One region of the Serratia fonticola genome, then DNA from elsewhere that is predicted to be linked to it. Evidence: predicted binding sites of a transcription regulator. Region 1 holds the regulator's gene; each other region holds the start of a gene.
What was found. Region 1 encodes PurR, which represses purine synthesis genes. Its sites were predicted from a motif close to CANGCAAACGTTTGCNTG; they were not measured.

Region 2: a site for PurR is predicted at 4,472-4,489, ahead of WN53_RS07490 (nucleobase:cation symporter-2 family protein). Genes of this name have one in related genera too.
Region 3: a site for PurR is predicted at 3,199-3,216, ahead of purL (phosphoribosylformylglycinamidine synthase). Genes of this name have one in related genera too.
Region 4: a site for PurR is predicted at 6,028-6,045, ahead of purE (5-(carboxyamino)imidazole ribonucleotide mutase). Genes of this name have one in related genera too.

Annotation. Positions count from the first base shown of each region.
Region 1 covers NZ_CP011254.1:4,545,524-4,553,361, reverse strand. Annotated here, with positions in the region: gene sodB (superoxide dismutase [Fe]) at 192-770, shown strand; gene cydH (cytochrome bd-I oxidase subunit CydH) at 835-924, opposite strand; gene purR (HTH-type transcriptional repressor PurR) at 1,249-2,274, shown strand; gene punR (DNA-binding transcriptional activator PunR) at 2,271-3,248, opposite strand; gene punC (purine nucleoside transporter PunC) at 3,374-4,579, shown strand; gene cfa (cyclopropane fatty acyl phospholipid synthase) at 4,920-6,071, shown strand; gene WN53_RS20145 (I78 family peptidase inhibitor) at 6,112-6,405, opposite strand; gene WN53_RS20140 (riboflavin synthase) at 6,442-7,092, opposite strand; gene WN53_RS20135 (MATE family efflux transporter) at 7,373-7,838, shown strand, end outside.
Region 2 covers NZ_CP011254.1:1,678,707-1,686,544, forward strand. Annotated here, with positions in the region: gene spoT (bifunctional GTP diphosphokinase/guanosine-3',5'-bis pyrophosphate 3'-pyrophosphohydrolase) at 1-280, shown strand, start outside; gene trmH (tRNA (guanosine(18)-2'-O)-methyltransferase TrmH) at 286-984, shown strand; gene recG (ATP-dependent DNA helicase RecG) at 981-3,062, shown strand; gene gltS (sodium/glutamate symporter) at 3,103-4,305, opposite strand; gene WN53_RS07490 (nucleobase:cation symporter-2 family protein) at 4,543-5,940, shown strand; gene WN53_RS07495 (AsmA family protein) at 6,082-7,746, shown strand.
Region 3 covers NZ_CP011254.1:235,037-242,874, reverse strand. Annotated here, with positions in the region: gene yiaY (L-threonine dehydrogenase) at 1-712, opposite strand, end outside; gene tadA (tRNA adenosine(34) deaminase TadA) at 1,051-1,557, shown strand; gene mltF (membrane-bound lytic murein transglycosylase MltF) at 1,577-3,034, opposite strand; gene purL (phosphoribosylformylglycinamidine synthase) at 3,310-7,203, shown strand.
Region 4 covers NZ_CP011254.1:3,330,760-3,338,597, reverse strand. Annotated here, with positions in the region: gene WN53_RS14785 (MFS transporter) at 1-128, opposite strand, end outside; gene WN53_RS14780 (Gfo/Idh/MocA family protein) at 201-1,208, shown strand; gene WN53_RS14775 (DegT/DnrJ/EryC1/StrS family aminotransferase) at 1,209-2,318, shown strand; gene WN53_RS14770 (hypothetical protein) at 2,318-3,007, shown strand; gene cysS (cysteine--tRNA ligase) at 3,095-4,480, opposite strand; gene ppiB (peptidylprolyl isomerase B) at 4,767-5,261, shown strand; gene WN53_RS14755 (UDP-2,3-diacylglucosamine diphosphatase) at 5,272-5,994, shown strand; gene purE (5-(carboxyamino)imidazole ribonucleotide mutase) at 6,126-6,650, shown strand; gene purK (5-(carboxyamino)imidazole ribonucleotide synthase) at 6,647-7,726, shown strand.

The DNA.
Region 1 (7,838 bases):
TCGGCCGTGCTCTCAATCTCCCGCTGCAACTTTAAACAATCAGTCACTTGGCACACTTTGGATGTTCTTTTCCCCCCGAAAGTTGTTAAGATTAATAACCATAACAAAAGTGGTGCAATTGCGTTTTTCCGCCCTCGGCCCCTTAGGCCTGCAGCGTCGGAGAGGCGTATTGTCTATAAAAGGAGAAAGCAATGTCGTTTGAATTACCTGCATTACCATATGAGAAAAACGCTCTCGAACCGCACATTTCCGCAGAAACGCTGGAATACCACTATGGCAAGCACCATAACACCTACGTGGTTAACCTGAACAATCTGGTGAAAGGCAGCGAGTTCGAAGGCAAATCCCTGGTCGAGATCGTCAAGACCTCCACCGGCGGCGTGTTCAATAACGCCGCTCAGGTCTGGAACCACACCTTCTATTGGCACTGCTTATCACCGCAAGGTGGTGGCGAGCCAACGGGCGCAGTGGCAGAGGCCATCAATAAGTCATTCGGCTCCTTCGCCGCCTTTAAAGAGCAATTCACCGATGCCGCCGTGAAAAACTTCGGCGCGGGCTGGACTTGGCTGGTGAAAAAAGCGGACGGTAGTCTGGCGATCGTCAGCACCTCAAATGCGGCAACCCCGCTGACCGGCGCAGACGTTCCGTTATTGACCGTTGACGTGTGGGAGCATGCTTACTACATCGACTACCGCAATGCGCGGCCAAAGTACCTGGAAAACTTCTGGGCGTTGGTGAACTGGGCGTTCGTGGCAGAAAACCTGGCTTAACGGCGGGTGACTAGCTAATAATAAGGCGCGGCATCAAGCTGCGCCTTTGTTTTTCTGCTGCGGATCAGTTCAATGCGGCAATAAAACTGAAAGCAATAATCATTGCCAAGGCACCCACGGTGGTGAGTAATGACATCTTCAAATCGGTATCCATATACAACTCCCTCTCAGATTGGCTTTTCAAGAGCATAAGCCACACAGTTTATACGTCAAATCATTTTCCCACAGTTCGTGATTAAAATCTTGTTATGCTTTCCCCGCTGATAATTACCGATTAGCTCTTCCACTTTTCTTCAATATGCGACAAAATCCGCAGTTCACAACTGCGTACCGATAAACTGCCCCTCCCTGTTCAAGCGATTTACGACTTCAGCACTAAAAACTCAGTTTTCGCTTATCTGGGAAAGGATCTACGTAGGCAAACGATTAACATCATACTTACATGCTGTAACATGTGGGTTTAGGAGTCATTTTTTACATGGCAACGATTAAAGATGTGGCCAAACGCGCTGGCGTTTCTACCACTACCGTATCGCACGTTATCAATAAAACGCGTTTCGTCGCCGAAGATACCAAAACGGCCGTTTGGGCCGCCATCAAAGAGCTGCACTATTCACCCAGCGCCGTCGCCCGCAGCCTCAAGGTCAATCACACCAAATCGATCGGTTTGCTCGCCACCTCGAGCGAGGCCCCCTATTTTGCCGAAGTGATCGAAGCGGTAGAAAACAGCTGCTACAGCAAAGGCTATACCCTGATCTTGTGTAACTCGCACAATAATCTGGATAAACAGCAAGCCTATCTAGCGATGCTGGCGCAAAAGCGCGTCGATGGCCTGCTGGTGATGTGCTCAGAATATCCAGATCAGCTACTGGGCATGCTGGAAGATTACCGTAATATTCCCATGGTAGTGATGGATTGGGGTACCGCACGCGGAGACTTCACCGATACCATTATCGACAATGCCTTCGAGGGCGGTTACCTGGCAGGCCGCTACCTGATCGAACGTGGCCACCGGGACATCGGTGCAATTCCTGGTCAACTGGCGCGTAATACCGGTGGAGGTCGCCACCAGGGCTTTCTGAAAGCCATGAAGGAAGCCAACATCGAAGTGCGCGAAGAATGGATCGTGCAGGGGGATTTCGAGCCTGAATCTGGCTACAAAGCCATGCATCAGATCCTGTCGCAAAAGCATCGTCCAACCGCCGTTTTCTGTGGCGGCGATATTATGGCCATGGGGGCGATCTGTGCCGCCGATGAGCTGGGGTTGCGTGTACCGCAGGATATCTCGGTTATTGGCTACGACAACGTGCGTAATGCCCGCTACTTCACCCCGGCGCTGACCACCATTCACCAGCCGAAAGAGCGACTGGGCGAAATGGCCTTTACCATGCTGTTGGATCGCATCATCAGCAAGCGTGAAGAATCGCAGGTGATTGAAGTGCATCCAAAACTCATCGAGCGCCGCTCAGTCGCCGATGGTCCTTTTGTCGATTACCGCCGCTAAATACTGTGCCTTAACCCCATATTTCTCCGTAGGGGCGCCGCATGCTGCGCCCGATTCCCCCCCGGGTCCTCTTCACTGAGCCATTCCTGATTGAGCGTTTCGCTATCGCCCAGATAGTCCAGCAGCCAGGCCATGGCCGGAGACTGGGCGTTTTGCTGCCAGGTCAGGCAGCAAGCGCTGGGCGGGAAAGGCTCATGCAGTGTCAACACCACCAGTTCGCCACTTTGCACCAACGGCAATACGCGATGTGCAGGCACCATGCCCACACACAGCCCGGCACGCAAACAATCTACCGCCGAAACCCAGTCCGGCACGGTCAGCCGCCGCTGGTTGTCCAGCGACCAGGTCACCCGCTTGGGTAAATTGCGCGAAGTATCTTCCAACAGCAACGAGGGATAGGGCCGTAGCTGATCGTCGCGCAGCTTTCCTTGCAAGGCGGCGAGCGGATGTTTAGCATGTACTACGCAGAGCCAATTCATAAAGCCCATATCGCGAAAGGCAAAACCGCCACCCACCGGCACCGCCCGCGTTGCACCAATGGCCATCTCCGCTCGGCCATCGACTAGCGCATCCCATACGCCGTTGAATACTTCCGGCTGCACTATCAGTTCCACGTCGGGGAAATGGCGATAAAAATCCAGCACCAGTTGGCGGCTGCGCTGAGGTTTGACGATCAGATCGACCGCAATCCGCAGTTGCCCGCGCCAACCGTTGGCCACCTGCTGGCACTGTCGTCGGGTATCGAGCATTTTTTTGATAACAACCCGCGCCTCCTTAACAAATAGCGCCCCCGCTGGCGTCAGTTCCACATCGCGGTGACGGCGTTCAAACAGCGGTACCGCCAGCCATTGCTCCAGTTGGCGTACCGTATAGCTCACCGCAGAAGGAACTCGGTGCAACTCCTGTGCCGCCGCGCTGAAACTGCCGGTCCGCGCTACCGCATCTACCACATCGAGTGAATATTCAGACCACATATGTTTGCCTTCAAATTTTTTAACAGCATCTTGCAAATATTACCGTTTCACAAGCAGAGATCCAGCCGTATACACTTGCCGGCGCTTCAAAACCTGCGACAACATAATTTTAACGAGAAATAGCAATGCGAAATTTTGGATTTATGTTCTACCTGGCCGGCCTGAGCATGTTGGGCTATCTGGCTACCGATATGTACCTGCCCGCCTTTGGGGCAATGCAGCAGGATCTGCAAATCTCCGCTGGGGCGATCAGCGCCAGCCTGAGTATCTTCCTGGCAGGCTTTGCCTTTGCCCAGTTGCTGTGGGGGCCGCTGTCCGACCGTATTGGCCGTAAGCCCGTGTTATTGATTGGCCTGGCGCTGTTCGCCGTCGGCTGCCTCGGTATGCTTTGGGTCGAGAACGTGGCACAACTGTGGTCACTGCGCTTTATTCAAGCCATTGGCGTGTGTTCCGCCGCCGTCACCTGGCAGGCGATCGTGGTCGATCGCTACCGCGATGGCAAAGCCAACCGCGTTTTTGCCTCCATTATGCCGCTGGTTGCCCTCTCTCCAGCGCTGGCCCCGCTGCTGGGCGCCTGGTTGCTCAACCATATGGGATGGCGGGCCATCTTCGCCGTGCTGCTGGGGATCACTGCCCTGCTGCTGATCCCCACCTTACTGCTGAAAGACCGCAGCAGACTGGTACCTTCCGCCGATAAAAAGCCCAGCCTTGGCTTTATGCAGATCTTGAAATCCCCGGTCTTCAGCGGCAACGTGATGGTTTTTGCCGCCTGTTCTGCCGGTTTCTTTGCCTGGCTGACGGGCTCCCCCTTTATCCTTGGCGATATGGGGTATAGCCCCAATGATATTGGCCTGAGTTATGTGCCACAAACGCTGGCTTTCTTATTAGGAGGTTACAGCTGCCGTAGCGCCTTAAATCGCATTTCTGGCAAAACCTTGCTGCCATGGCTGTTGGTAGCTTATGGCATCAGCATGGTAGCGCTGTATCTGATTGCCACCCTGAGCGAACCGACGCTGACCACTCTGCTGATCCCGTTCTGCTTTATGGCGTTAGTAAACGGTGCCAGCTATCCTATTTTAGTGGCCAATGCGTTGATGCCCTTCCCCAACAACAGTGGCAAAGCTGCTGCGCTGCAAAACACGCTACAATTGGGTTTATGTTTTATCGCCAGCCTGTTGGTTTCGGCATTTATCGCCCAACCGCTGTTAGCCACGGCTACCGTAATGGTTGCTACCGTATTTTTAGCGGCCTTGGGCTATCTGATCCAGCGTGGGAAAGGAACGGATGAAACTCAGGTAACACGGCAGGAGCATGCCGACTCCGTATCATAATTACCTATGTAAATAGTCACTTAATGAAAATTCTTGCCGAGCGCGATTTGCAGTTGAGTCTACGCCTCGGCAAGCCTATACTCAAAAACGACCTTTTAGAATAACAGTTATACTAAGATCTTATTGCAGCAACTGCTGCGTACGTGGATGGCATCACACTTTATTTAAGGTTGCATTTACCCGCGTCCTTTGACGCAGGGAGTCTCTTAAATTTCCTCTGTTCAAGTCGGATTTCAGACACCACGGTGAATTTTTACCGTAGGTATACGTATGTCCCTGTAGAAATTGTCTACGCTAAATTCTGCAGGATCATAAGTCAGAAGAAGGTGATGGAGAAGCTATGAGTTCATCGTGTATAGAAGATCTGAGCATCCAGGATAACCATTGGTATCGTATCGCTCATGAAATGCTTAGCATGGCCGGCATTGAAATCAATGGTTCACGCCCTTTCGATATTCAGATCAATAATCCCAATTTCTTTAAACGCGTACTGCAAGACGGCTCTCTGGGGCTGGGCGAAAGCTATATGGACGGTTGGTGGGAGTGCGAACGGCTGGACATATTTTTTCAGCGGGTTGTCGCAGCTGGCCTGGAAAAGAAACTGCCCCACCACCTGAAGGATATCTTGCGTATTGCCGCCGCCCGCCTGACCAATCTGCAATCCCAAAAACGTGCCTGGATCGTTGGCAAAGAGCATTACGATCTGGGTAACGATTTGTTTACCCAGATGCTGGATCCCTATATGCAATATTCCTGCGGCTATTGGCAACAGGCCACGACGTTGGAAGAAGCGCAAGAGGCCAAGCTACGGCTAATTTGCGAAAAACTGCACCTGCGGCCCGGTATGCGGGTATTGGATATCGGCTGTGGCTGGGGCGGTCTGTCTGCTTATGCGGCCAAGCACTACGGCGTTTCCATGGTGGGGGTCACCATCTCCGCCGAACAGCAGAAAATGGCGCAAGAGCGCTGTGCCGGGCTGGACGTGGAAATTCTGCTGCAGGATTACCGCGATCTCCACCAGCAGTTTGACCGCATCGTCTCGGTCGGCATGTTCGAACACGTTGGGCCGAAGAACTACCGAACCTATTTCGAGGTGGTGGAACGTAATTTAAAACCTGATGGCATTTTCCTGTTGCATACCATAGGGTCCAACGAGACCGATATGAACGTTGATCCGTGGATCAATAAATACATCTTCCCCAACGGCTGCCTGCCGTCGGTGAAACATATTGCCCAGGCCAGCGAAGGCCGTTTCGTCATGGAAGATTGGCATAATATCGGCGCAGATTACGATCGCACCCTGATGGCCTGGTATGAACGTTTCAAACAGAGCTGGCCACAGCTGGCATCGCGCTATTCCGAACGTTTTGAAAGGATGTTCAGTTATTACCTTAATGCCTGCGCAGGAGCGTTCCGCGCTCGCGATATTCAACTTTGGCAGGTGGTATTCAGCCCTAAAGGCGTCGAAGGCGGTCTGCGAGTTCCCCGCTAAAATCCTTTACCCCAACCCACAGGGTTGGGGTAAAGGGTTATTAACCGCAATAAACGCGAATGATTTTGTCTTCACTGTCACCCAGGAAGTTCAAGCGCTTTAGATTGAAGTCCATGGTTACCATCGAGTTATAAGGAATAGTCCGTACCTGCTGGGGAATATTAACCCCGTCCAACGCAGACAGCGGTTTACCCACATAATTCTGATACTGCGATGCACCACAGGTATCATCTTCAGCCTCGGCAGTCTGTGAGTTCGCCTGTTCTGAGGAGCTTGAACAGGCGGTCAGCGCCAACAGCGCCGCTAGCATCATCGTTTTCCCGTAAAACTTCACGTTTGGCTCCTAAGTGTGGTTATTGGTGCAGGGTTATCAGGCTTTGGGTACAGACGGCTTGGTGACAGCTAATGCAGCCTCACGATTAGCTAGCACACGCTCGACGGTATCCACCACCGCTTGAGTTTGCGGATCGATTTCTATATTGACCTTATCCCCCAGGCGCTTTTTACCCAGCGTGGTGCGCTCGAGGGTTTCCGGGATCAAATGCACGCAGAAACGGTTATTGACCACCTCGCCTATGGTCAGGCTAATGCCATCGATGCCGATGAAACCCTTATGCAGCACATATTTCATCAAATCGATATTCGGCATACGCAGCCAGATCTGGCGATTATTTTCCGAGGTATAAATCTTGGTGACTTCCGCAGTACAGATAATATGCCCGGACATCAAGTGTCCGCCGATTTCATCGTTAAACTTGGCGGCTCTTTCCAGATTGACCACATCACCCAGTTTAAGATCGCCAAGATTGGTCAACCGCAGAGTTTCTTTGATCAAATCAAAGCTGACGCGATTGCCTGCAATCTCCGTGACAGTCAGACAGCAGCCGTTGTGGGCCACCGAGGCCCCCAACTCCAGCCCTGGTAACAGCTCATCAGGCATTTCAACAACGTGGGTACGGAAGTTGGGTTTTTCATCAATGGCAACCAGCGGGGCGGTGCCTTGTACGATACCGGTAAACATGTTGGCCTCTTCTTTATGACTATGTTCAACGCGCTGTAAGCAGTTTGCCCCAGTTACGGCAGAAAACCAAACGCACAACGGCAAAAAAACAGTGCTTGCCTAGTTTATGCCCTGAGGGGCTAACAGCACTGTAGTTTCAAGACGACGAGCATAACTATTTCTTTACAACCTTTGCTTAACCCCGGCTAGCAGGTACAATCTTTTCGGCATATTCCGCAGTTTTTAGTTGTTGCTGATGCAGCGACACCCCTTCCCCATAAATAATTAGAAAGGTGTATACGTGCAGAAGTACTTTATTGAGGCGCGTAGTTTATTGGCCCTCGCAATTCCGGTCATCATCGCGCAAATATCCCAAACCGCAATGGGCGTGGTCGATACCATCATGGCTGGCTCTTATAGCGCCACAGATATGGCCGCCGTTGCCGTCGGTACCTCTATCTGGCTGCCGACCATCCTGTTCGGCCACGGTTTACTGCTGGCCTTGACCCCGGTGATCGCCCAGCTCAACGGCGCGGGCCGCCGCGATCGTATCGCGTATCAGGTGCGCCAGGGCTTTTGGTTGGCATCAGGGGTTTCATTACTCATTATCGCCGTGATTTATAACAGCCAACTGGTGATCGACATGATGCACAACATCGATCCGCTGCTGGCTGAAAAGGCCGTTGGTTTCCTGCATGCCATTATGTGGGGAGCTCCCGGCTATTTGTTCTTTCAGGTCGTCCGTGGCCAGTGTGAAGGTTTATCCA
Region 2 (7,838 bases), 2.9 Mb from region 1:
GAAATTCATGGCGGTCGAGTGGGATATGGAAACCGAGCAGGAGTTCATTGCGGAAATCAAGGTGGACATGTTCAACCATCAGGGTGCGTTGGCCAACCTCACGGCGGCGATCAACGCGGCCGAATCGAATATTCAGAGTCTGAATACCGAAGAGAAAGATGGCCGGGTCTACAGCGCCTTTATCCGCCTGACCACCCGCGATCGCATCCACCTGGCAAATATTATGCGTAAGATCCGTATCATGCCGGATGTGATTAAAGTTAACCGTAACCGAAACTAGCGCCTATGAGCCCCGAACGCTATGCGCGGATTTGTGAAATGCTGGCTACCCGGCAGCCCGATCTGACGGTCTGCCTGGAGCAGGTTCACAAACCGCATAACGTCTCCGCGATTATCCGTACCGCCGATGCCGTCGGTGTACATCAGGTGCATGCCGTGTGGCCTACTCCACGGATGCGTACCCTGGTCTCCTCCGCTGCGGGCAGCAATAGCTGGGTGAGCGTAAAAACCCACCCCACCATCGCCGATGCGGTCACGCATCTGAAAGGCCAAGGGATGCAGATCCTGGCAACTCACCTTTCTGCCCGCGCCGTCGATTTTCGCGAAATAGACTATACCCGCCCCACCTGCATACTGCTGGGGCAGGAAAAAACCGGCATCACCGAAGAGGCACTAGCCCTGGCCGATCAGGACATTATCATTCCGATGATCGGTATGGTGCAGTCGCTGAACGTCTCTGTCGCTGCGGCTCTGATCCTGTATGAGGCCCAACGCCAGCGGCAAAACGCCGGTATGTATCGCCGCGATCTCAGCGCGTTAGATGAGCAGGAACAGCAACGCCTGCTGTTTGAAGGCGGTTACCCGGTGTTAGCCAACGTGGCCAAGCGCAAAAAGCTGCCGCGCCCGCAGATTGACGATCAAGGCCAAGTGGTTGCCGACGCCGAATGGTGGGCAGCCATGCAGGCAACGACGGTACGCCGATGAAAGGCCGCCTGCTGGATGCCGTCCCACTCACTACGCTTTCCGGGGTTGGAGCCAGCCAGGCGGGGAAACTGGCCAAAATCGGCCTGAATACCATCCAGGATCTGCTGCTACACCTCCCGTTACGTTACGAAGACCGCACCCGCCTCTACCCAATCAACGATCTGCTGCCGGGCATTTTTGCCACGGTGGAAGGGGAAGTGCTGCGCAGCGATATCAGCTTTGGCCGCCGCCGCATGCTCACCTGCCAGATCAGCGACGGCACCGGCATCCTGACTATGCGCTTCTTCAACTTCAACGCGGCGATGAAGAACAGCCTGGCAACCGGCCGCCACGTAACGGCCTATGGCGAAGTCAAACGCGGCACCCACGGCGCAGAAATCATCCATCCGGAATACCGTGTCCAGGGGGAAAACAGCGAGGTCGAGCTGCAAGAAGCCCTGACGCCGGTGTATCCCACCACCGAAGGGATCCGCCAAGCCACGCTGCGCAAGTTGACCGATCAGGCGCTGGAGTTGCTGGATACCTGTGCGATTGCCGAGCTGCTGCCACCGGAATTAAGTGGCGGTTTGATGAGCCTGCCACAGGCGCTGCATATGCTGCACCGTCCACCGCCGGATATCCAACTGGCTGATTTGGAACAGGGCAAGCACCCGGCACAAAAACGCCTGATCCTTGAAGAGCTGCTGGCACATAACTTAAGCATGTTGGCCGTCCGCGCCGGAGCGCAAAGCTACCGGGCATTATCGCTAACGCCTGACGATCGGCTGAAAAACCGCTTCCTGGCCCTGCTCCCCTTCTCGCCTACCGGTGCACAAACGCGGGTTGTGGCAGATATTGAAGCCGATCTGCAAAAAGGTTTCCCGATGATGCGCCTGGTGCAGGGCGACGTCGGCTCAGGTAAAACCCTGGTTGCTGCCCTGGCCGCACTACGCGTCATTGCTCACGGTAAACAGGTGGCGCTGATGGCTCCCACCGAATTGCTCGCCGAACAACATGCCAATAACTTCCGCCAGTGGTTTGAACCCTTGGGGATTGAGGTGGGTTGGTTGGCCGGCAAGCAAAAAGGCAAGGCACGCCTCGCCCAGCAGGAAGCTATTGCCAGCGGCCAGGTGTCGATGGTGGTAGGGACGCATGCCATTTTCCAGGAGCAGGTGCAGTTCAATGGCCTGGCCCTGGTGATTATCGATGAACAACACCGCTTTGGTGTGCATCAGCGGCTAGCGCTGTGGGAGAAAGGCGAAGAACAAGGGTTCCATGCTCACCAATTGATCATGACCGCCACGCCAATCCCGCGCACGCTGGCGATGACCGCCTACGCCGATCTGGACACCTCGGTGATCGATGAATTGCCACCGGGCCGTACGCCGGTGACAACGGTGGCGATCCCCGATACGCGCCGGGCCGATATTATCCAGCGGGTGAAAAGCGCCTGTATCGAAGAAGGCCGTCAGGCGTATTGGGTCTGCACGCTGATCGAAGAGTCTGATTTGCTGGAAGCCCAAGCCGCAGAAGCAACCTGGGAAGAATTGAAGATTGCGCTGCCGGAACTGAAGGTAGCGCTGGTGCATGGCCGCATGAAGTCAGCGGAGAAACAGGCCGTGATGCAGGCCTTCAAGCAGGGCGAACTGCAATTGCTGGTAGCCACCACGGTGATTGAGGTGGGGGTGGACGTACCAAACGCCAGCCTGATGATCATAGAAAACCCGGAGCGACTTGGTTTGGCCCAGTTGCACCAGCTGCGTGGCCGGGTTGGCCGTGGTGCGGTAGCCTCTCACTGCGTGCTGCTGTATAAAACCCCACTCAGCAAAACCGCCCAAAAACGCCTGCAGGTGCTGCGCGACAGTAACGATGGCTTTGTGATTGCCCAGCAAGATTTGGAAATCCGTGGACCAGGTGAGCTATTGGGGACGCGCCAAACTGGAAGTGCAGAGTTTAAAGTGGCCGATTTGTTGCGCGATCAGGCCATGATCCCCGAAGTTCAGCGCGTTGCGCGCCATATTCACCAGCAGTATCCACAGCATGCACATGCCTTAATTGAGCGCTGGCTGCCGGAAACCGCTCGCTACTCCAACGCCTAATCAATTAACCCCTCTTGTCGCCAAGAGGGGTTATCATCACTTAACCGAACACCGGCAGCATCAGGTACAGCTTAATCACGATGGCGTTAGCGATATCGATAAAGAACGCGCCCACCATCGGCACCACCAAAAATGCCAGATGCGAAGGGCCGAAACGATCGGTGATCGCCTGCATGTTGGCAATGGCCGTTGGCGTCGCCCCCATGCCAAAACCACAGTGCCCCGCAGCCAGCACGGCAGCATCGTAGTTTTTACCCATCACGCGGTAGGTCACGAAGATGGCATACAGTGCCATGACCAGCGTCTGCACCGCCAGGATCGCCAGCATTGGCAAGGCTAGCGAAGCCAACTCCCACAGGCGCAGGCTCATCAACGCCATCGCCAGGAACAGCGACAGGCTCACGTTACCCAGTACGGAAACCGCACGCTCAAACACCTGGTAGAAGCCCGTTGCCGACAGGGTGTTACTGAGGATCACGCCGACAAACAGCACGCAGACAAAAGTCGGCAGTTCGAAGGCGGTACCATTCAATAACCCGGCAATAAAGTTACCGAGGCTCAGACAGATGGCAATCATGGCGATGGTTTCTACCATCACCAGCGAGGTGATCAGGCGGCCACTTTCCGGCTTTTCAAAGCCACTCGGCTGCACACTATCATCCGGTGTGCCTTCCGGCGTTGAAGAGTGTTTCACCAGATAGCGAGCCACTGGGCCACCAATCAGGCCGCCCAGCACCAGACCAAAGGTGGCGCAGGCCATGGCCACTTCGGTGGCATTCTCAAACCCATAGCGCTCGATGAACACCTTGCTCCAAGCTGCCCCGGTGCCATGCCCACCAGAAAGCGTAATCGAGCCCGCAATCAGCCCCATTAACGGATCCAGCCCCAGCATTTTCGCCATGCCGATACCGATGGCATTCTGTACCAACAGCAGACCCAGAACCACAAACAGGAACACGACCAATGCCTTGCCCCCTGCCCGCAGACGCGCCAGGTTGGCATTCAGGCCGATAGTGGCGAAGAAGGCCAGCATCAATGGGTCTTTCAGCGACATATCAAAGCCGATTTCCCAGTTCACCGTTTTCTTCAAAACCAAGAGCAGGACCGCCACCAGTAAACCACCGGCAACGGGAGCAGGAATAGTATATTTTCTCAGCAGAGGAATGGAGCGCACGCATTTGCCCCCAAGCAACAGGACCAGCGTGGCGGCAACTAACGTGCCGTAAGTATCGAGATGAAACATCTAGCTACTCCGTGTAGTAATTAAATCCAATAAATTAATAAGTTATAAAATTTACTCAGTTTTTTAACTTGATGAAGGGGGGATTAAAAGTAAAAACGGCTAATAACACAAGAAAAAATGAACGAAAATGCGACATTAAGGGGTTCAGCATCGCGAAAAATATTAATGCGCAACCGTTTGCTTTTGTGAAGCAGATCATTAAAATGCCTTCTTTGCCGCCTTTGGGAAAGCCACACCATGTCCAGCCAAACCGCCGAGCTTGATGCCGCGCAAAAAGCATCAGCCCCCGTTTCACACAATAGTGAACTGATTTACCGCCTGGAAGACCGCCCGCCGCTGCCGCAAACGCTGTTTGCCGCCAGTCAGCATTTGCTAGCGATGTTTGTTGCCGTGATCACCCCGGCCCTGTTGATCTGCCAGGCGCTAGGCCTGCCAGCGCAGGATACGCAGCACATCATCAGCATGTCGCTGTTCGCTTCCGGTTTGGCCTCGATACTGCAAATCAAAACCTGGGGCCCGGTGGGGTCTGGCCTGCTGTCCATTCAAGGCACCAGCTTTAACTTTGTCTCACCGCTGATTATGGGCGGGCTGGCGCTGAAAAACGGCGGCGCAGACGTGCCCACCATGATGGCTGCGTTGTTTGGCACCTTGATGGTCGCCTCTTGTACCGAAATCCTGCTGTCGCGCGTACTGCATCTGGCACGACGCATCATTACCCCGCTGGTCTCCGGCATTGTGGTGATGATTATCGGCCTGTCGCTGATTCAGGTCGGGCTGACCTCTATCGGTGGCGGCTATGCGGCGATGGGCGATCACACCTTCGGCGCGCCCAAGAATCTGCTGCTGGCAGGCGCGGTGCTGGTAGTGATTATTCTGCTTAACCGCCAGCGTAACCCTTACCTACGCGTCGCTTCGTTGGTGATCGCCATGGCCGTGGGTTATCTGCTGGCCTGGGCCATGGGCATGTTGCCGGAAACCGAACCGGCCACCCAAACGACCTTGATCACCGTTCCTACCCCGCTGTATTACGGCCTGGGCTTTGACTGGAACCTGTTGCTGCCGCTGATGCTGATCTTTATGGTCACGTCGCTGGAAACCATCGGTGATATCACCGCCACCTCCGACGTTTCTGAACAGCCGGTCAGTGGCCCGCTATATATGAAGCGCCTGAAAGGCGGTGTGCTGGCCAACGGCCTGAACTCGATGCTGTCGGCGGTGTTCAACACCTTCCCGAACTCCTGCTTTGGTCAGAACAACGGGGTGATCCAGCTGACCGGCGTTGCCAGCCGCTACGTCGGTTTTGTGGTGGCACTGATGCTGATCCTGCTGGGGCTGTTCCCGGCCGTTGCCGGTTTTGTGCAGCATATTCCTGAACCGGTGTTGGGCGGCGCGACCATCGTGATGTTTGGTACCATTGCAGCCTCCGGCGTGCGTATCGTTTCCCGTGAGAAGTTAAACCGCCGCGCCATCATGATTATGGCGCTGTCGCTGGCCGTCGGTATGGGGGTTTCCCAACAGCCGCTGATCTTGCAGTTTGCACCGGACTGGCTGAAAACCCTGCTTTCTTCCGGTATCGCCGCCGGTGGTATCACCGCCATTGTGCTGAACCTGCTGTTCCCACCAGAAGAAAAATAAGCACTTCCCGCAGCAAACCAACGGCCATTGGCAAACCGCTACTGGCCGTTTTTTTATTGTCTTTCAGGCCATTGCCCTTGAGCTGGCGGGCTAATTGCGGCATAAACAGGGTATCTTTTCTGTCCGCTACGGATCCACACGATGAAATTTATCGGAAAAATATTGATCACGTTGCTGCTGCTGATAGTGCTGGCCATTGTGCTGCTCTACGTAGTGGGGCAAACCCGCTGGGCCGCAGGCTGGTTGAGTCACTGGATCAGCGATCGTGGTGATTACCAACTGTCGGTAGAAAAAATAACGCATTCGTGGAGCAAACCAGGGCAGCTCAGCCTAGAGGGCGTAACCCTCGCCCGAGCCAACCAACCGCAACTCTTGGCGGCCAAGCAGGTCGATATGGCTTTCAGCCTGCGGCAAATTACCGAGCCACGCTATTTCGATAGCATCACGCTACGCGACGGCACCTTAAACGTTCAGCCTTTGCAGGGCGCACCGCTGCCAATACAGGCCGATGTGCTGCAACTGAGCAATATGGCACTGCAATCTAATGATGAGAGCTGGCAGCTTAACGCGCAGAAGGTCAATGCCGGGATCAACCCGTGGCAGCCAACGGCAGGCCATTTACTCGGGGATAACAATCAGTTCCAGTTCAGCGCCGGTTCGATGGTGGTCAACGGTATTCCGGCCTCGCAGGTGTTGATCCAGGGCGAAATCAAACAAAACCAGCTGGTATTGAGCGACTTTGGTGCCGATCTGGCACAGGGCGATCTCACCGGTGTAGCCAGCCGAGCTGCCGATGGCAGTTGGTTGGTTGAACGGTTGCGGCTAAGCAACGTCCGCCTGCAAGTACCAATGACGCTAGAACAGTTCTGGGACCGCTTCACGACGTTGCCACCCATTACGTTGAAACGCTTTGATCTGATTAACGCCCGCCTGGAAGGTAACGCTTGGGCGGCGAACGATCTCGATCTGTCGATGCAAAATATCACCTTCCAGCAAGGGGATTGGAGCAGTCAGGATGGCGCGATCAACTTCACCGCCGACGACCTGATCAATGGCAACTTCCATCTCATCGACCCAATTATGGATATGCAGCTCTCGCCAGCGGGTATTGCCATTGGCCAGTTCAGCACCCGCTGGGAAGGTGGATTGCTGCGTACCACCGGCAACTGGCTGCGCGCCAATAAGCGCCTGCAACTTGACGAGGTGGCAGTCTCTGCGCTGGAGTACACCTTGCCTAGCAACTGGCGTGAACTCTGGTTACAGCCGCTGCCAAGCTGGCTGGCGGAGGTGTACGTCGCCAAGATGAACACCAACCGTAACCTGATCATCGATATCAACCCAGATTTCCCCTTCCAGCTCACCTCGCTGGATGGTAACGGCAGCAATCTGCTGTTGGCGAGTGACCATCAGTGGGGGATTTGGTCCGGCTCGCTGAAACTCAATGCCGGTGGTGCCACCTTTAACAAGATCGACGTGCGCCGCCCTTCGCTGGCGTTGGATGCGGATGCACAGCAGATCAACGTTACCGAGCTGAGCGCCTTTATGCCCGATGGCCTGTTGGATGCCAAGGCCAACGTCAGCCAACTGCCTGGTAAACCGTTCACCCTATCCCTTAACGGGCGCTCGGTGCCTGTGAATACCTTGCAACAATGGGGTTGGCAGCATGTGCCGCTGGAGGGTGATGGAAATCTGCAGTTACAGCTGAAGGGATTACTCAATAGTGACGGGCCGTTTAAGGCGTCTTTGCGGGGCCAGTTGCAGGCTACCAGCAAGGATGGGCAGACACTGGAGCAGCAGGTACCGTGATAGGAAGGGATTGAACAATAGCCATCACCTATGTAGTAAATTAATGGTTATGGCTTTATAGTATGCATAAATATTGACCTGATAATTCAGGC
Region 3 (7,838 bases), 1.7 Mb from region 1:
GCATGTTTTGCCCGTCGTTGACCGCATCACGTAAAGACTCGGCAATCATGGTGGCGGCTTTAAGCGCGCAGGCATCGGTGATTGGGTTGGCGGCGCTGGAGACGTAAGCTTCGATAGCGTGGGTCAGAGCATCCATACCGGTGGCAGCGGTCAGGCCTTTCGGCATGCCAGCCATCAGGTGAGGATCGTTGACCGACAGGATCGGAGTGACGTGCTTGTCGACAATCGCCATTTTGATGTGGCGCGCTTCGTCGGTGATGATACAAAAACGCGTCATCTCGGAAGCGGTACCCGCAGTAGTGTTGATCGCAACGACCGGCAACTGCGGCTTAGCTGAGCGATCAACCCCTTCATAGTCTTTGATTTCCCCGCCGTTAGCGGCGACCAGGGCAATCCCCTTCGCACAGTCATGCGGCGAACCGCCACCCAGAGAAACGACACAGTCACAGTGATGTTCGCGCAACAGTGCCAGGCCCTGTTTTACGTTTTCCGTGGTCGGGTTGGGATGCGTGCCGTCATAGACGCAGCTTTCAATGTTCTGTGCCGCTAACAGGGCTTGCACCTGAGCTACGACGCCAATGCCGTTCAAAACCTTGTCGGTCACGATCAGTGCGTTATGCAGACCATGCTCTTTCATGGTTTTTGCCGCGTCTTCCAGACAGCCGGAACCAATCATGTTGACGGAAGGGATAAAGAATGTTGAGGCAGCCATAACCTACTCCTTATAAAGGCTTTTTGCGTGAGGTAAACATTATCGCGCTAATGCTTAAGAGAATATGATCTATCACAATTTAGTTAGAAAAAATTTGCTTAATTTTACAGCTTGATTTTCCAGCAGTTTATAACGTTTATCTGAAATTTTAAGAAATGAACAAAATTTAATCATCATTAAATATGATGTTATTGATTTGTTGGTGGTGTTTTAAGCGATCGACAAACGTGGCGGGGTCAGGGTTTTTCAAGCTTATTTGCATCAACAAGGCCGAGTGGCTGCGGCAAAAGGGACTAGTGTGTATAATGCCCGCCGCGATGCGCACGAGGATTGATGTGGTGAATGAATATAGTGATGAGTATTGGATGCGTCAGGCGTTAAGCCTGGCTCAACGTGCGCAGGAAGAAGGTGAGGTGCCGGTTGGGGCGCTGCTGGTGCTGGACAATCAGGTGATTGGCGAAGGTTGGAACCGGCCGATCGGCCGCCACGATCCCACCGCTCATGCTGAAATCATGGCGCTGCGGCAGGGGGGGGCGGTATTGCAGAATTACCGCCTGCTGAATGCTACGCTGTATGTCACGCTGGAACCTTGCGTGATGTGCGCCGGGGCTATGGTGCACAGCCGCATCCGTCGTTTGGTATACGGTGCGGCCGATGAAAAAACCGGAGCGGTGGGTTCACTGGTGGATATTCTGCGCCATCCGGGCATGAATCATCAGGTAGAAATCGTCTCGGGCGTGCTGGCAGAAGAGTGCGCCGCCACCCTCAGCAACTTTTTCCGCATGCGCCGCGAGCAGAAAAAAGCGCTGAAACTGGCGCAGCGAGCCGGAAAAGACCCGCAATAACTACTTATCTTGAGAATAACTACAGGGCGAGCGCCAGTTTGGCTTCCACGGCCGGATAGCCCTTAGCCAGTTCGGCCTGTTTCATCGCTTCTACTGCCTTCTTCTCTTTTTCCAACAGATAGCCCACCAGGCTGACCTGATAACGCCTGATGTTTTCCACGTAATTATAGGCTTCGCGGCCACGGGCATAGCCATAGGTGAGTGATGGATAGTAGCGCTTCTGGCTCAGCATCGGCAGGCGCTGTTTCACATCGACCCAACTGTCGGGGTTGCCTTGCTGGCTTTTGGTGAGTTTACGTGCGTCCAGCATATGGCCCCAGCCCATGTTATAGGCGGCCAGTGCGAACCAGATCCGTTCATCTTCCGGCACCGTATCGGGCACCTTCTCCATCAGACGCTGCAGATAGAGCGCCCCACCTTGGATACTCTGTTCCGGATCGAGCCTGTCGGTGACGCCCAGGCCTTCGGCGGTGGCTCTGGTCAGCATCATCAGCCCACGGACACCGGTGGGGGAGGTCGCCTGCGGATTCCAGTGTGATTCCTGGTAGGCGATGGCGGCCAACAGCTTCCAGTCAATTTCGCTGGCATACTTTTCAAACAGCGAGCGGAAAGTGGGCAATACCGAGTCGATGGCCGACAGGAAGGTTTTGGTATCGACGTAGTCAAAACTGCCCACGTGCCCCAGATACTTCTCTTCTAATCGGGCCAGCGTGCCGTCTTCTACCCTTTGGCTATAAAAATCCAGCAGCGCGGCGTACAGGCTATCATCATCGCTGCGCTTCAGATACCAGGTCACTGGTTCTTCATCGGTAATGTCAAAAGCGACGGCCAGCTGTGGATGGATGCGCTGCAGCAGGGCTATGGTCACGGAGTCGCCGATGGTGTAATCCAGCTTGCCATCGGCCACCTGTTCCAGCAGCTCTTTCGAGGTCATATCGCTTGACGCTTCCCAACTGAGGTCGGGGTATTTGCTTTGTTTGAGCTGCTTTAGCGTGCTGACGTGCGCCGAACCGGAGGCCACCGCCAGCTTGCCTTTGATATCGGCAAAGGTTTTTGGCCGCGTGGTTCCCAGCCGGTAAACCAATTGCTGGGAAACGGAATAATACGCTGGGCCGGTACTGGAGCGGCTGAGGCGATCCCGGTTGTAGATCAGCCCGGCGGCGAGAATATCGGCATTGTCATCATCAAGATCGTCAAACAGGTCATTGATGTTTTGGTGTGGGATCACCACCAGCTTGACCCCCAGGTAGTTGGCAAAGCTTTTGGCCAGCTCATAGTCAAGGCCACTCGGCCCCTGCGGGGTAGTGAAATAGGTTAACGGTGAGTTTAACGTGCTGACGCGCAGTTCCCCCCGTGCTTTTATCGCCTCGAGTTGGCCTCCCTGTCCACCACGCCAGGCGATATTGGGCCACAGGGCAAGCGCCAGCAGCAGGGCCACAACACCGATTAGAATGTAATTTATTTTTAGGCGTTTCAAATAGTTATCTCAAATAGATGCACACTTTATGTTGACCGTAATCAGGATTTTTTCATGGTTAAATCACCAGTGCCGGGGCATTTTGCGCAACATTACGCCAGCGCGCAACTTTATTGATAGGTTATGAGAATTCGGCAGCGAGAATAGCTTTTATCAATAATAGCTACGCAAACGGTTTCGTCGGCGGCGCGGATTATCTATAATGGCGCGCGTTTTCCCCCTGTTGCGCCCAATGAAGTGCTGAACCCAGTTGCTTCGAAGACGAGAGAACTTTGATTATGGAAATACTGCGTGGTTCGCCCGCTTTGTCGGCTTTTCGTATTACCAAACTACTGTCCCGCTGCCAGGATGCTCAACTCCCGATCGGTGATATCTATGCCGAGTACGTTCACTTTGCCGATGTCAGCGCACCACTAAGCGCCGAAGAGCAGGCCAAGCTGCAGCGGTTGCTCAAGTACGGCCCTTCTCTCGCTGAACATGCTCCGCAAGGCCGCCTGCTGTTGGTGACGCCGCGCCCGGGCACCATTTCGCCGTGGTCTTCCAAAGCCACCGATATCGCCCATAACTGTGGCCTGACGCAGGTGGTTCGTCTTGAGCGCGGCCTGGCATTTTATGTCACAGCGCCGACCTTGACCGATGCCCAGTGGCAACAGCTTGCTACCTTGCTGCACGATCGCATGATGGAAACGGTATTCAGCGAGCTGCAACAGGCGGAAACACTGTTCTCTCATCATCAGCCCGCACCGTATCAGACGGTGGATATCCTGGCGCAAGGTCGCAGCGCGCTGGAACAGGCCAACACCAAGTTAGGGTTGGCACTGGCGCAGGACGAGATCGACTACCTGCTGGCCGCCTTTACCGAGTTGGGGCGCAACCCAACGGATATTGAGCTGTACATGTTCGCACAGGCCAACTCCGAACATTGCCGCCATAAGATTTTCAACGCCGACTGGATCATCGACGGCGAACAGCAACCGAAGTCGCTGTTCAAAATGATCAAAAATACCTTTGAGCAGACGCCGGACTACGTGCTTTCTGCCTATAAAGACAACGCGGCGGTGATGGAAGGCTCCCAGGTGGGGCGCTTCTTTGCCGCGCCGCAAAGCGGCCTGTATGACTATCATCAGGAAGAAGCACACATCCTGATGAAGGTGGAAACCCATAACCACCCAACGGCGATCTCGCCTTGGCCAGGCGCTGCGACCGGTTCTGGCGGTGAGATCCGCGACGAAGGCGCAACCGGCCGTGGCGCGAAGCCGAAAGCTGGCCTGGTAGGGTTCTCGGTTTCCAACCTGCGTATTCCGGGGTTCGAACAGCCTTGGGAACAGGATTTCGGCAAACCGGATCGCATCGTCACCGCGCTGGATATCATGACCGAAGGCCCATTGGGCGGTGCGGCATTCAATAACGAGTTTGGTCGCCCGGCGCTGGTCGGTTACTTCCGTACTTATGAAGAGCGCGTCAATAGCCACAACGGCGTTGAGCTGCGTGGCTACCACAAACCGATCATGCTGGCAGGCGGCCTGGGCAACATCCGCGCCGATCATGTGCAAAAAGGTGAGATCACTGTTGGTGCCAAACTGGTGGTGCTGGGTGGCCCGGCGATGAATATCGGTTTGGGCGGTGGAGCGGCTTCGTCGATGGCCTCTGGCCAATCTGATGCCGATCTGGATTTTGCTTCGGTACAGCGTGATAACCCGGAAATGGAGCGCCGCTGCCAAGAGGTGATCGACCGCTGCTGGCAGATGGGCGATAGCAACCCGATCCTGTTTATTCACGATGTGGGTGCTGGTGGCCTGTCGAACGCGATGCCGGAACTGGTTAGCGACGGTGGCCGCGGTGGTCGTTTCGAACTGCGTGACATTCTCAACGACGAGCCGGGCATGAGCCCGCTGGAAGTGTGGTGTAACGAATCCCAAGAGCGTTATGTGATGGCGGTAGCGCCTGAGCAGATGGCGACCTTTGAGGAAATCTGCCGCCGTGAGCGCGCACCTTTCGCGGTGATTGGCGAGGCGACGGAAGAACGCCATCTGACGCTCAACGATCGCCACTTTGACAATCAGCCGATCGACATGCCGTTGGATGTGCTGCTGGGCAAAACGCCAAAAATGACCCGCGACGTGAAACGTCAACAGGCAAACGGAGAAGTGTTGCAGCGTGCTGGCATCACCATTGCCGATGCGGTCAAGCGCGTGCTGCACTTGCCGGCCGTCGCGGAGAAAACCTTCCTGATCACCATTGGTGACCGTACCGTCACCGGCATGGTTGCGCGTGACCAGATGGTCGGCCCGTGGCAGATCCCGGTAGCCGACTGTGCGGTAACCACGGCCAGCCTGGACAGCTATTACGGGGAAGCGATGTCGATCGGCGAGCGTGCTCCCGTCGCATTGCTGGATTTTGCCGCCTCTGGCCGCCTGGCGGTAGGGGAAGCGCTGACCAACCTGGCCGCGGTGGAAATCGGTTCGCTCAAGAGGGTGAAACTTTCCGCCAACTGGATGGCCGCAGCGGGCCACCCTGGCGAAGATGCCGGTCTGTATGAAGCGGTGAAGGCGGTGGGTGAAGAACTTTGCCCGGCGTTGGGTATTACCATTCCGGTGGGTAAAGACTCGATGTCGATGAAAACCCGCTGGCAGGAAGGCAATGAACAGCGGGAAATGACATCACCGCTGTCGCTGGTGATCACCGCATTTGCTCGCGTGGAAGATGTGCGCCACACCGTGACGCCGCAACTGCGTACCGACAAGGGTGATAGCGCGCTGTTACTGATCGACCTGGGTAATGGCCACAATGCCTTGGGGGCAACGGCGTTGGCGCAGGTTTATCGCCAACTGGGCGATAAGCCAGCCGATGTTCGCAACGTGGAGCAATTGGCCGGTTTCTTCAACGCGATGCAGCAACTGGTGGCGGATCGTGCGCTGTTGGCCTATCACGACCGTTCCGATGGCGGCCTGTTGGTCACCTTGGCCGAGATGGCGTTTGCCGGGCATTGCGGCGTGGAAGTCGATATTCAGGCGCTGGGTTCCGACGCCTTGGCTGCCTTGTTCAACGAAGAGCTGGGTGCAGTGATCCAGGTGCCTGCTGCGCAGCTGGCAGCCGTACAGCAAGTATTTGCCCAACACGGTCTGACGGATAACGTGCATCACCTTGGCCAGGCGCTGAGTGGCGATCGTTTCGTTATCACCAGCGCTGGCAAACCGGTGTACAGCGAAAGCCGCAGCACCCTGCGTACCTGGTGGGCTGAAACCACCTGGCAGATGCAGCGCCTGCGTGATAATCCGGAATGTGCCGATCAGGAGCATCAGGCCAAGCAGGACGAACGCGATCCGGGCCTGAACGTCAAGCTGACCTTCGCAACCGATGACGACATCGCGGCACCTTATATCGCCAAGGGCGCACGCCCTAAGGTTGCGGTATTGCGTGAGCAAGGGGTTAACTCCCACGTTGAGATGGCGGCGGCGTTCCACCGTGCCGGTTTCGATGCGGTTGATTTTCACATGAGCGATCTGCTGGCTGGCCGCCGCGATTTGCAAGAGTTCCACACGCTGGTTGCCTGCGGCGGCTTCTCTTATGGTGACGTGTTGGGGGCTGGTGAAGGCTGGGCGAAATCGATACTGTTCAACGAGCGCGTACGCGATGAGTTTGCCGATTTCTTCCATCGCCCACAGACCTTGGCGCTGGGCGTTTGTAACGGTTGCCAGATGATGTCCAACCTGCGTGAACTGATCCCGGGGGCTGAACATTGGCCGCGCTTTGTGCGCAACCTGTCGGATCGTTTCGAAGCGCGCTTCAGCCTGGTGGAAGTGGCCAGTAGCCCGTCGCTGTTTATGCAAGGTATGACAGGCTCGCGCATGCCGATTGCCGTTTCTCATGGTGAAGGCCATGTAGAAGTGCGCGATGCGGCGCATCTGGCGGCGTTGGAACATCACGGCCTGGTTGCGTTACGCTTTGTCGACAACCATGGTCAAGTGACCGAAGCTTACCCTGCCAACCCGAACGGTTCACCGAATGGTATTACCGCAGTGACCAGCAGCAATGGCCGCGCCACCGTAATGATGCCGCATCCGGAACGCGTGTTCCGTACCGTCAGCAACTCCTGGCATCCAGAGGAGTGGGGTGAAGACAGCCCTTGGATGCGCATGTTCCGCAACGCTCGCAAGCAACTGGGGTAATTTAACCTGAGGTTTGTGTGAAAGTTTACTGAGGCGCCGCATTGGCGCCTTTTTTATATCCCTATTTTTTAATGAGTTAGGTTATATGTCGGTTTTTTGAGACAAAGGCCACATTGCCTGTCTCTAAAAAGAGACATTTAACTCATTGATTTTAATCATGGTTAATTCGATTGGGTTAAGTTGTCGTGTTTTGGCGACGGTGTGTCGGATTATTACTCAAACTTGGCTGCCTTGGTAGAGTGCTGTAAGTGGTGATAAAATATTTTATCTTTAATAAACATGTGATTATAAAATATTTTGTAAAGTTGGCACGGAAGGTGCATTATAACTGTCAGTTGCTCATTCACCTTTTTATGATTGGCCCCGTCTAGTACGGAACAGCGCCTCATAAGCCTCCGAATGATGCCTAAGAAATGGTGCCTATCGTCCAACCAAACCGATAACAGACGCGCAAGCGACTTTATCAAGCATCGGACGACACGTGGAGTGAGGCACCGCCTAGTATCCAACTGTGATGATATGTTCATCAATCCCGGATACTTTTTGGATGCTATTCGTCCTGATCAGATGCCAGCTTAGTGCTACATCACCTGGGGACGAGGAGTAAGGGCATCCACATATTCCTTGCGATGGGG
Region 4 (7,838 bases), 1.2 Mb from region 1:
TTAATATTGCTTGCCATGTGATTATTTTCTAATACCAGCCCAAGGGTCATGCTCCATGTTCCCTGGGTAAAAAATTGAAAGAATGTCATGGATGATAGCAGCGTAATATTGCCAATGTTGTATTTCATTTTTGTGATCTTGTTAACATCATTGTAACCACCACATTAGCATTATTGAACTTTGATGACAATGGAGGTGTTATGAATATAGGAATCATTGGCGCTGGGTATTGGGGACGGAACATCATTCGCAATGCTATTAATAATAATGATATTAGTAAAATATTCATTCATGACGTAAATATAAAAATTTCGTCACCTTATGAAAATATTAGTGACAAAATAATTTCAGTTGATTGCTATGAAACCATCCTTCGTGATCAATCTATTGATTCTGTATTCATCATCACCCCAGCACATACCCACTACCGACTTGCTAAGTTGGCTTTAGAAAACAATAAGCATATTTTCGTTGAAAAACCTATCACTCCAAATTCTGAAGAACTGAAGGAATTAATAGATTTAGCAAATAAAAATAGGAAGATAATTTTTTCAAGCCATACATATCTACATACACCCGAAGTTAAAGCCCTGCGTAAAGCGATTAAGGATGAAGTTAATCTAGGCAATCCGATTTTATATCAATCAAACCGTTCAAACTTTGGTAGATTTAGAAAGGATGTAAATGTTCATTGGGACTTGGCCATACATGATCTTTATATTATCAAGTCTTTATTTGGAAAGCGTCCGTTATCTGTTTCGGCCTCAGGCGTTAAAAGTCATTCAGGTTATAATGAAACCTTTTGCCAAATATTGATACGGTATGAGGAGGGATTCAATGCATCTATTGTTGTTAACTGGTTAAGCCCCTGTAAATTTAGGGATACAGTGATTATCGGTTCTAAAGGCTCATTATTCTATGACGACTGCCTATCCGAAAACAAAATCACCATTTATAAAAATGAAATACCAGAAAAGTTAGAAACCATTGATTACAACAGACCTTTATTAAAAGAAAAGATTTATCTAAAAAAAACAGAAGCCATACAGAATCAAATAAATAGCTTTATGAAACTAATAAAGAAAAGAGATTGTAAAAATGATAACGCAATGTTCGCACTGGACATCTTAATTCTATTAGAAAGCATTGATCGGTCTATAGAAAATAATGGTGATTTTGTTCCTGTCAGTACAGTGGAGGTATTATAGATGAAGGTTAAATATTTAGATCTGGTTTCTCAATATAACTCTATAGAAACAGAGATTAACACTGCCATATTGAATGTAGTTAAAAGTGGTCATTATTGTCTTGGTGAACAGGTTTTTCAATTTGAGAGGAATTTTGCCAATTTTTGTAATGTATCCTATGCCGTAGCCTGTAATTCTGGAACAAGCGCGTTACATATGGCTCTTCTCGCAGCTGGTATCCAAGAAGGAGATGAAGTGATCACTACAGCTGCCACATTTGTTGCCACCGTAGCAGCAATCAGGTTATCAAGGGCAGTGCCTGTATTGGTTGATATTTCTGATAAAACGTTGAATATAGATTATGAAAAAATAGAATGCCTGATCACCGATAAAACGAAAGCCATTATCGTTGTTCATCTACACGGTAACCCATGTGAAATAGATAAAATCAGAAATATAAGCCGTAAACATGGACTAGTTCTTATCGAGGATGCTGCTCAAGCACATGATAGCGAATATAAAGGGCATAGGATAGGATCTATAGGAGACATGGCATGCTTTAGCTTTTACCCTGGGAAAAACTTAGGTGCCTACGGAGAGGCGGGAGCTGTAGTTACAAACAATGAAGTGTATGCAGAAAAACTTAAACTAATCCGTGACTGGGGAAGCACTCGAAAATACGAACATAACATTGAAGGTTATAACTATAGAATGGATGCAATACAAGGTGCCATCCTCGATATAAAATTAAAACACTTACCATTATGGACTAGCGCTAGAATAAACAAAGCAAATCTATATAAAAAATACTTATCTAGACTCCCTGTAATCACTAGCACCGTGTTACCTGAGGCAAAGCATGTCTACCATGTCTTTGCAATTAGAACAGAAAAAAGAAATGCATTAAAAGAGTTTTTAACCCTAAACGGAATAGAAACTGGAATCCATTATCCTATCCCTGTACACAATCAACCAGCCTTCGAATTAATATGTAAAAAAAGTAATTGTTTGAAAATATCCGAGATCGCTGCTGAGCAGCTACTTTCATTACCAATATACCCCGAATTATCAAATGAAAGCATTCTTTATACTTGCCAAGTCATTCAAAAATTTTTTGAGGAGGATCGATAATGAGGTATGCTTTTATTAAAAATGCCACATTTAAAAAACTTGAAAAAGGTTCTATATGGCTTAAGCAAATAAATGATGATAACATCATTGATATTAGTTTAAATGTTGGTCAACTTGGCATTCCTTTTTATAAAGATGCCGACAAGGAATTCTTTGATTTCATCAACAGCATTGATGATTACTGTCATGCTTTGGCTGCGCTATTTCCGTTCATATCTATTGAACCACAAGAAAGGTTGCACTCTACTCTTCTCACTATTTTTAACGATACGAGGCCAATATTTGACAGCAAGAAAAGTGAGTTGGTTTTATTTTGTCGAAAAATAGTAAATATTTACAATAAGATAGGAGCACTAAAGATTAAGTTTAAAGATGTGTTGCTAACCTCTAACGGTACGTTGATATTAATTGGAGAATCATCAACACTAATGACTTTTAGAAAGGAGGTATACGATACCATCGCTATCCCACAAGAACTGCATAAAAATATTATACATATCACATTAGGCCGATTACTTGTTGATACTACTAATGATAATATGCTTGACTTATATGATTACTTATTGATGAATGGGCAATTAGATCTTCCGGAACTACTGGTTTCAAAACCAAAATTCGTTGTCTGCAATGACTCATTAGCAACTAAGCATGAAACTCCTTTAACAACTCATTTTAATAAACTGTGGTGAATGTCATCTTAATTATTATGCTTTAAAGCTAAAAAAGCCGGGCCGCTCAAGCGGCCCAGCTCTACTCATGCTCATCAAGAGCCTAGCTTACTTACGGCGCCAGCTAGTCCCCTGCGGGCCATCTTCCAGCACGATATTCATCTCGTTCAACCGATCGCGAGCGGCATCTGCCAGCGCCCAATCTTTGGCGGCACGTGCGTCGTTACGTTGTTTGATCAACGCTTCAATCTCTGCCACTTCCGAGTCGTCCGCTTGCGCACCACCTTGCAGGAACTGTTCTGGCTCCTGTTGCAGCAGGCCCAGTACCTTGGCCAGTTTACGCAGCTCTGCCGCCAACCCATTCGCCGCCGCCATGTCTTCGCTCTTCAGACGATTGACTTCACGCGCCAAGTCGAACAACGCGGAATAGGCTTCTGGGGTGTTAAAGTCGTCGTCCATGGCTTCACGGAAGCGAGCTTCAAACACTTCACCACCAGCGGGTTGAGCATTGGCATCGGTGCCACGCAGCGCAGTGTACAAACGTTCCAGCGAGGCACGCGCCTGCTTGAGGTTGTCTTCGCTGTAGTTCAGTTGGCTGCGGTAGTGGCCAGACATCAGGAAGTAACGCACGGTTTCGGCGTCGTAGTAGCCCAGCACGTCGCGGATAGTAAAGAAGTTGTTCAATGACTTGGACATCTTCTCTCTGTCGATCATCACCATCCCGGAGTGCATCCAGTAATTGACGTACGGGCCATCATGCGCGCAGCTGGATTGGGCAATCTCGTTCTCGTGGTGCGGGAACATCAGATCGGAGCCACCGCCGTGAATGTCAAAATGGGCGCCAAGCTGTTTGCAGTTCATGGCCGAGCATTCGATATGCCAGCCTGGACGGCCTGGGCCCCAAGGCGATTCCCAGCTTGGTTCGCCCGGCTTGGACATCTTCCACAGCACGAAGTCCATCGGGTTGCGTTTCACGTCGTCGATTTCTACGCGCGCACCGGCTTGCAGTTGTTCCAGATCCTGGCGTGACAGCAGGCCGTATTGCGGATCGCTATCGATGGAGAACATCACGTCACCGTTGCTGGCCACATAGGCATGATCACGCGCCAACAGGCGTTGGGTGATCTCGATGATTTCTTCGATATGGTGGGTAGCTCGCGGCTCCTGATCCGGGCGTTCGATCAGCAGCGAATCAAAATCGGCGTGCATCTCTGCCAGCATACGCGTGGTCAGTTGATCGCAGGTTTCGCCGTTTTCTGCCGCGCGGCGGATGATTTTATCGTCCACGTCGGTCACGTTACGCACGTAGTTCAGCGAATAACCGAGGTAACGCAGGTAGCGCGCTACCACGTCGAAAGCAACAAAGGTACGCCCGTGGCCGATATGACACAGGTCATAAATGGTTACCCCGCACACGTACATACCGACTTTACCGGCATGAATGGGCTTAAATTCCTCTTTTTGACGACTCAGGGTATTAAATATCTTTAGCATCAGGGCTGTCCGTGGTGTGCGTGATAACAAACATATCCGCATATTGAAACCCGAAGGCTGCTCTATTGCAAGGTCAAGCCCAAGGATTGCTGAATTGATCGGCAGAAAATTGCGTGAGATCGGAATTAACCTGATCCAGACTAAGATTACAACACGTGTATTTCTGCCGCGGAACTGCCACCCTAGCCACTGCTGACTGATTAATTGAGATATGTTATAAAGTCGGTCTGATTGCTCACACGCCTTCCTATGTGACAGCTCATTTCATCTTGCTAGGACTAAAACTATGGTTACTTTCCACACCAATCACGGCGATATCGTTATCAAGACCTTTGCTGACAAGGCACCGGTTACCGTTGAAAACTTCCTGAACTACTGCCGTGAAGGCTTCTACAACAACACCATCTTCCACCGTGTTATCAACGGCTTTATGGTTCAGGGCGGTGGTTTTGAACCTGGTATGCATCAGAAAGACACCAAAGCAACCATCAAGAACGAAGCTAACAACGGCCTGAAAAACACCCGTGGCACCCTGGCAATGGCTCGTACCAACGATCCACACTCTGCCACCGCCCAGTTCTTCATCAACGTGGTTGATAACGACTTCCTGAACTTCCGCGCTGAAAACTCCCAGGGTTGGGGTTACTGCGTATTTGCCGAAGTAGCAGAAGGCATGGACGTGGTCGAGAAGATCAAAGCGGTAAAAACTGGCCGCAGCGGCATGCACCAGGATGTACCGGTTGAAGATGTAGTGATCACCAGCGTTACCGTCAGCGAGTAATCGCGGCTGCATGAGCACGCTGTTCATCGCAGACCTGCATCTATGCGCACAGGAACCGGCAATTACTGCCGGTTTTCTGCGTTTTTTGCAGCGTGAAGCCGTTCACGCCGATGCGTTATATATCCTGGGCGATCTGTTTGAAGCCTGGATTGGTGATGACGACCCCGAGCCGTTGCATCACGAAATTGCCGCCGCATTAAAGGCGTTGCACCAGGCCGGAGTGCCCTGCTACTTCATCCACGGCAACCGCGATTTCCTGTTGGGTAAGCGCTTTGCCAAGCAGAGCGGTATGATCCTGCTACCTGAAGAGCAGGTCGTCGAGCTGTATGGCCGTAAGATCCTGATCCTGCACGGTGATACCCTGTGTACCGACGATCAGGCCTATCAGGAATTCCGCAAGAAAGTTCATAACACCTGGATCCAACGTGCTTTTCTGGCGCTCCCCCTGCGCTGGCGGTTGAAGATCGCCGCTAAAATGCGTGCGCGCAGCCAACAAAGCAACCAATACAAATCCACCGCGATTATGGACGTCAACCCGCAGGCCGTTGAGCAGGCCATGTTGCGTCACAACGTCCACTGGATGATCCACGGCCACACCCATCGCCCGGCAATCCATCCGCTGGCATTACCAAACGGTGAAGCCCATCGCGCGGTGTTAGGAGCCTGGCATACACAAGGCTCAATGATTAAAGTCACGGCAGATGCCGTCGAACTGATCGAGTTCCCCTTCTAGGTCGTTTTCCTGCTTTTGATGGCAAAAACCGTCGACGCAACCGTTTTCCTCGCCCTGTACCCATGATATGCTCTACGCCCTCATACGGCCTGCCAGCCGACGTTTGTCCACATCACAGGAGCCATGCACTCATGGGAGCCACCGCTACTTCAGCCGCCAACGCTGGGGTTAAAATCGCAATCGTAATGGGTTCAAAAAGTGACTGGGCCACTATGCAGTCCGCGGCCGAAGTTCTGACCACGCTGGATGTCCCGTTCCATGTCGAAGTTGTCTCCGCCCACCGTACGCCGGATAAACTGTTCAGCTTTGCCGAACATGCCAAGGCCATGGGTTTTGACGTGATCATCGCCGGTGCCGGGGGTGCTGCGCATCTGCCAGGCATGTTGGCGGCTAAAACGCTGGTTCCGGTGCTGGGTGTGCCGGTACAAAGCGCTGCATTGAGCGGTGTCGATAGTCTGTATTCCATCGTGCAGATGCCACGCGGCATTCCAGTTGGTACTCTCGCCATCGGTAAAGCCGGGGCGGCCAACGCCGGGTTGCTGGCAGCACAAATTCTGGCGTTGCACGATGCCGGGCTGGCACAGCGATTGGCGCAATGGCGTCAGGCCCAGACCGACGAGGTGCTTAACCACCCGGACCCACGGGAGGACGCATGAAGCCAGTTTGCGTACTGGGTAACGGCCAGTTAGGACGTATGCTGCGTCAGGCCGGTGAGCCGTTGGGGATTGCGGTTTATCCTGTCGGTCTGGATGCCGAGCCGGAAGCGGTTCCCTATCAAAATGCGGTGATCACCGCAGAGATCGAACGCTGGCCAGAAACTGCCCTGACCCGTGAGTTGGCAACTCACAATAACTTCGTCAACCGCGATATCTTCCCGCGTTTGGCCGATCGCCTGACACAGAAACAACTGCTCGATCAGCTTCATCTTGCTACCGCCCCTTGGCAATTGCTGGCAAACGCTAGCGAATGGCCGCAGGTGTTTGCCACCTTGGGTGAGTTGGCAATCGTTAAACGCCGCGTGGGTGGTTATGACGGCCGTGGGCAGTGGCGTTTGCGCCCTGGTCAAGAAGCGGAGTTACCGGCGGATAACTATGGCGAATGTATCGTCGAGCAGGGGATTAATTTCTCTGGCGAAGTGTCGTTGGTGGGTGCCCGTGGTCACGATGGCCAGTCGGTATTCTATCCGTTGACCCACAACCTGCACGAAGAAGGCATTCTGCGTACCAGCGTGGCCCTGCCACAGCCCAACCCGGCGTTGCAACAGCAGGCCGAGCAGATGTTGGCTGCGATCCTCGATGAGTTGAACTACGTGGGCGTGATGGCGATGGAGTGCTTTATCGTCGGCGACAGCCTATTGATCAACGAGCTGGCTCCGCGTGTCCACAACAGTGGCCACTGGACGCAGAACGGCGCTTCCATCAGCCAGTTTGAGCTGCATTTGCGGGCTATCCTGGGGCTGCCGTTGCCTAAGCCGGTGGTGAATACGCCTTCGGTGATGGTCAACCTGATTGGCACGGCAGTTAATCAGCAATGGCTGGCCCTGCCGCTGGTGCATTTGCACTGGTATGAGAAAGAGGTGCGTGAGGGACGTAAGGTGGGTCACCTGAATCTCAACGATCCTGATGCAGCCTCTTTGCAACAGGCGTTGCAGGCGTTAGCGCCGCTGCTACCTGCCGAGTACCAAAGTGGTTTGGCCTGGGCTCAGCAAAAGCTGGGTGATCTTGTAGGGTGATAGGCCTTTAATCTCGGAGTATACCCCTCACCCTAACCCTCTCCCACAGGGAGAGGGGACCGATCGAGTTAGGCCGAAAGGATAGTTATTCTTCATCAGCACTGGCTGATTG